Regions from separate parts of the Brachybacterium sp. sponge genome, predicted to be linked through region 2. Evidence: riboswitches for the same ligand, from Rfam matches in the RefSeq annotation. Region 2 holds a riboswitch; the other holds the start of a gene.
What was found. Region 2 has a riboswitch for thiamine pyrophosphate ahead of A4A78_RS01470 (3-oxoacyl-ACP reductase). Riboswitches for the same ligand answer to the same signal wherever they lie in the genome.
Positions count from the first base shown of each region.

Region 1: another riboswitch for thiamine pyrophosphate. It lies ahead of A4A78_RS05210 (bifunctional hydroxymethylpyrimidine kinase/phosphomethylpyrimidine kinase); the one in region 2 lies ahead of A4A78_RS01470 (3-oxoacyl-ACP reductase).

Region 1 is NZ_LRMP01000001.1:1,196,623-1,198,814, forward strand. It holds gene A4A78_RS05210 (bifunctional hydroxymethylpyrimidine kinase/phosphomethylpyrimidine kinase) at 1-1,082, opposite strand, end outside; TPP riboswitch at 1,073-1,165, opposite strand; gene A4A78_RS05215 (hypothetical protein) at 1,475-2,192, shown strand, end outside.
Region 2 is NZ_LRMP01000001.1:330,645-332,836, forward strand. It holds gene A4A78_RS01465 (LLM class flavin-dependent oxidoreductase) at 1-460, opposite strand, end outside; gene A4A78_RS01470 (3-oxoacyl-ACP reductase) at 460-1,263, opposite strand; TPP riboswitch at 1,477-1,570, opposite strand; gene ngcE (N-acetylglucosamine/diacetylchitobiose ABC transporter substrate-binding protein) at 1,819-2,192, shown strand, end outside.

The DNA.
Region 1 (2,192 bases), 870 kb from region 2:
CCGGCGAGCGGCGCCCCGGCCGCCCACAGCGCCTCGGTCCACGGGCCGACGGGCGGGACCGAGGCGGCAGGACCCGTCGGGCCGTCGGCCGTCGCTCGGGCGGCGAGCTGGGCCGGCTGCTCCCACCGGTCCGGCACCGCGCCGCCGGCGACCCACGGCGCGGCCGATCCCGCCGCCGCGAGCCGCCGTGCCCGGTGGGCGTGGTCGACGGGACCGTTCCCGCTCCCGACCTGCAGCTCTGCGCCGTGCAGAATCGCCTCGTGGAGCCAGTCGGTGACCCAGGCGAGGGCCGTGGCCGGGTCCTCACCGGCGCCGAGCCGGGTCGCGAGCGCCGCCGCGAGGGAGCAGCCGGTGCCGTGCGTGCTCGTCGTGTCCACCCGCGTGGAGTGCACCCTGTGACGGGTCCCGTCGGCCGCGATCCAGGCGTTGGTGACCTCGCGGCTGTCGAGGTGCCCGGTCTTCACGACGACCGCGACGCCGGTCGCCTCCGACCAGCGGGCGGCCTGGGCGAGGGCCTCGTCCTCGTCGTGCGCGCGGGGCTCGCCGGTGAGGACGGCGAGCTCGTCGATGTTCGGGGTGACCACGGTGGCGAGGGAGCAGAAGCGGATCATCGCCTGCTCCGCCTCGGGCTCCAGCAGCCTGTCGCCGCTGGTCGCGACCATCACCGGGTCGACCACGAGCACCCGCGGCGGGTGCGCGGAGAGCCAGGTCCGGGCGGCCTCGATGATCTCTGCGGTGCCGAGCATGCCGGTCTTGACCGCCTCGAGCTCGACGTCGTCGGAGACCGCGCGGAGCTGCGCGGCGAGGAACTGCGCGGGAGGGACGTGGATGTCGCTCACTCCGTGGGTGTTCTGCGCGACGACCGCGGTCACCGCCGCCATGCCGAAGCCGCCCGCGGCGGTGATCGATTTGAGGTCCGCCGCGGTGCCGGCACCTCCCGTCGGGTCGGTGCCCGCGATCGAGAGCACGCGCGGGGCCGACGGCGCGGGGCGGTCGGGTGCGGGCCGGCGGGTAGCGGGCCGATCGGGCGCGGCGGCGCGGGGGAGGGCAGCGGGAAAGAGGGTGCAAGGATCCGAGCTCATGCGGACATCCCTTCGCTAGTACGAACTAGATCAGGTTCCACGGGTGTGATCTCAGCGCCTCGGGCGCACCCCGTGTCCAGCGGCCGAGTGTAGGCCAAGCGACGGGGGAGGGGCCTGGGCGTCTGGAGTCGATGCCTCCTGCAGCAAGGGTCCGACAGACGAAGCGAATCCTCCGAAAACCGGTGGATGACATTGTGGAAAAAGTGGGACTGTGGAGGAAAGGTGTGGATCGAGAGCTGCATAGCGGTCGAAATGCGCCACTCGATCAGAAAGTTATCCACATATTCTTCTCGAACCTTCCTTCTGTCGGTTCCGGCCCCTAGTGTGAAGGGGTCGGATCGAAAGGGGCGGTGCATCGACGCATCGCCGACGCGGACGGGGAGGAGGGGCCGATGAGCATCACGCAGCCGGAGCATTCGTCGGGCGATGAGATCGCCGACGACGCACGCGATGCTGGGCGTCCCGAGGCCGCGGCTGCCACCTCCGACCATGCCGTCGATGCCCTGATCGCGTCGCTGCCTGCTCGTCTCCACCGCGTCACCGCGCGTCAGGCGCGCACTCGCGATGCGCTGCCTGAACTCGGCGGCTGCGCCGACGACCCCGCTCTGAGCGAGGCCGCGCAGCGCGTCTGGGACGCGGAGCGCGCCACCGCCCTCGCGCTCGCTGCGCAGTACCGCGCCCTCGCAGCCCTGCACGAGGTCGAGGGCGAGTACGAGGATGCCTGCGAGCTCGACGAGGTCGAGACTCTCCGCGCCGCGCTCGGCCTCCGGGTCACTCGCAGCGCCGCGAGCTGGAGACTGCGTGACGCGTACCAGGCCGTGCATCATTTCCCGCGCACCCTCGAGAACCTCGAATCCGGAAGCATGCCGTCGGCCTGGTTCCAGAAGATGCTGAAGACCTCGCAGAAGCTCTCCGAATCCTCCAGGAGGGATCTCGATGCCGTGATCTCGACATGGTCCACGGATATCAGCCCGGAACGTTTCTTCACGCTCCTGCGCGCCCTCGTCGAGCATCTCGCCGAGCGCGAGAGCCGTCCCGATCCGGTCGCCGCGCTCGAGCGCACCGTCGAGCTGCTGCCCGGCGCCGAGGCCGGCACCGGGACCCTGAGGA
Region 2 (2,192 bases):
GCAGGGCGGTCATGGAGTGGTTGCGAGCCTCCTCGTCGGTCATCGAGGTGACGACGTTGACCCCGGCCCGGCCGCGCGAGATGTGGTCCAGGCTCGCCAGCAGCCGGGCGGCGTGGAACGGGTCCCAGAAGGTGCTGGAGACCGTCGTGACCAGCCCGACCCGTTCCGTGGCGCGGGCCATCGCGGTGAGCGCGGTGAGCGGTTCGAGCATCCAGGCGGGGCCGCGCTCGACGCCGGCCGTGCCGATCGACTGGCCGTCGGCGAGGAAGACCGCATCGAGCCGGCCCCGCTCCGCGATCCGCGCGAGCTCCTCCCAGTACGTGATGTCCGCGAGGCGCTCCACCGAGGAGCCGGGCGCACGCCAGGCCGCGGAGTGGTGGCCGCAGGCATGGGCGAACAGGTTCAGTCGCACCGGGCGGCGGGCGGCGCCGGTCACGGAGGCATGGGCGTGGGCGGCCATCAGTCCATCACCAGCCCGCCGTCGACGACGAGGTTCTGCCCGGTGATCGCCCGTGCCCAGGGCGAGGCGAGGAGGAGCACGGCGTCGGCGAGCTCGGCGGGCGTGGTCACAGTGCGCAGCGGGGTGCTCGCGGCGATCGCGTCGAACACCGCCTCCGGGGTCGCGGAGCTCGCGTCGGTGGTGCGCAGCAGGCCGCCGCTGACCATGTTCACCGTGATGCCGCGGGGGCCGAGGTCGGCGGCGAAGGTGCGGGTCAGGGCCAGCAGCGCCGCCTTCGCCGCGGTGTAGTCGTGGTAGGGCACGACGGGGTGCTGGAGGAGGTTCGTGCCGATGTTGACGACGCGTCCCGAGCCGGCGCGGTCGAAGCCGGGCAGGGCGGACTGGATGGTGTGCAGCGCGCCCTGCACGGCGCCGGAGAACTGTCCCGCGAAGGCCTCGTAGCCGATCTCGTGCGCCTTCGCGCGGGCGTCCCCGTCGAAGGAGAAGCCGGCCAGGGCGTTGTTCACGACGGTGTCGACGGGGTCGCCGAACTCGGCCTCGGCCCGGGCGAACAGGTCCCCGACCTGGTCGCGCTCGCGCACGTCGGCGCGCACGGCGATCGCCCGGCCGGGGTGCGCGTCGGCGATCTCCCGGGCGGCGGCCTCGCTGGTGAGGTGGTCGATGACGACCCTGGCTCCCTCGCGGAGGAACGCCTCGGTGAGGGCCCGGCCGAGGCCGCGAGCGCCCCCGGTGACGAGCACGACCTGCGTCGAGAGCGGCGGGGCGGTACGGGAGGCGGGGGTGATCGGGGTGGAGGGGGTCATGGTCGTGCGGTCCTTTCAGGGCATGCGAGCACGCCCGCCGCCGAGCGGGAGGGACGCGTCGCGGTCGGAGCAGGGCCGGATCGGGGCGCGGCGCTGCGCGGGAGGCGACACGGGGACCGGGAGAGGGGATGGCGGCGTGCAGGGCGGCGGCGTGCCGGTTCGCGACCAGCACGGCCCTGGCCCGCAGGACCGTGGCCTGCAGGGCGACAGCGCGCAGCGCATCGACGACATCCCTCCGCGAGCATGAACTCGATCAGGTTCTCCGGGTGTGCTCTCAGCCCCTGGCGGGGCACCCCGTGTCGATCACCGACTGTACCCGCCGCCGGCCGCTGGGCGCTCCCGGTCTCGTCGAGCTGCCTCCCAGCTCGTGGAGCTGCGGCACGTCCGCCTCCCGGGCGGGCGCACCGACGAGGGCGCGCCCCTTCCGAGAGCGGATGGAAATAGTTACCATCATGCCGACACAACGTGGTGCCGCTTTTCATCTCGAGGTCACCGGCTCGTCATCTCGGCCCGCCACGCTGTCGTCGTCACCCCTCGGACGTCGAAAGGCCCGTCGTGTCCACCCCTCGCTCCTCCCGCCTCTCCGCCCTCTCCACGCACCGCACCACCCCCGCTCCCGCCGCCCCGGGCAGCGCCGGCACCGGCACCACGCGCCGCGCGCTGCTCGGCCTCGCCGGGGCGCTCGGCGCGGCCGGCCTCTCCGCCTGCGCGACCTCCGGCGCTCCGGGCGCCGACGCGGGCGGCTCCGACGGCGGCTCCGCCGGGGCCGCGGAGACCAGCCCCGAGAATCCCTTCGGCGTCGCCGGCGGCGAGCTGAAGGCCTTCGTCTTCGACGGCGGCGGCGGGGTGCCGTATCTCGACCTCACCGAGCAGCTCCTCGAGGAGAAGCACCCGGACCTCGCCGCGGACATCGTGCGCACCGAGGACCT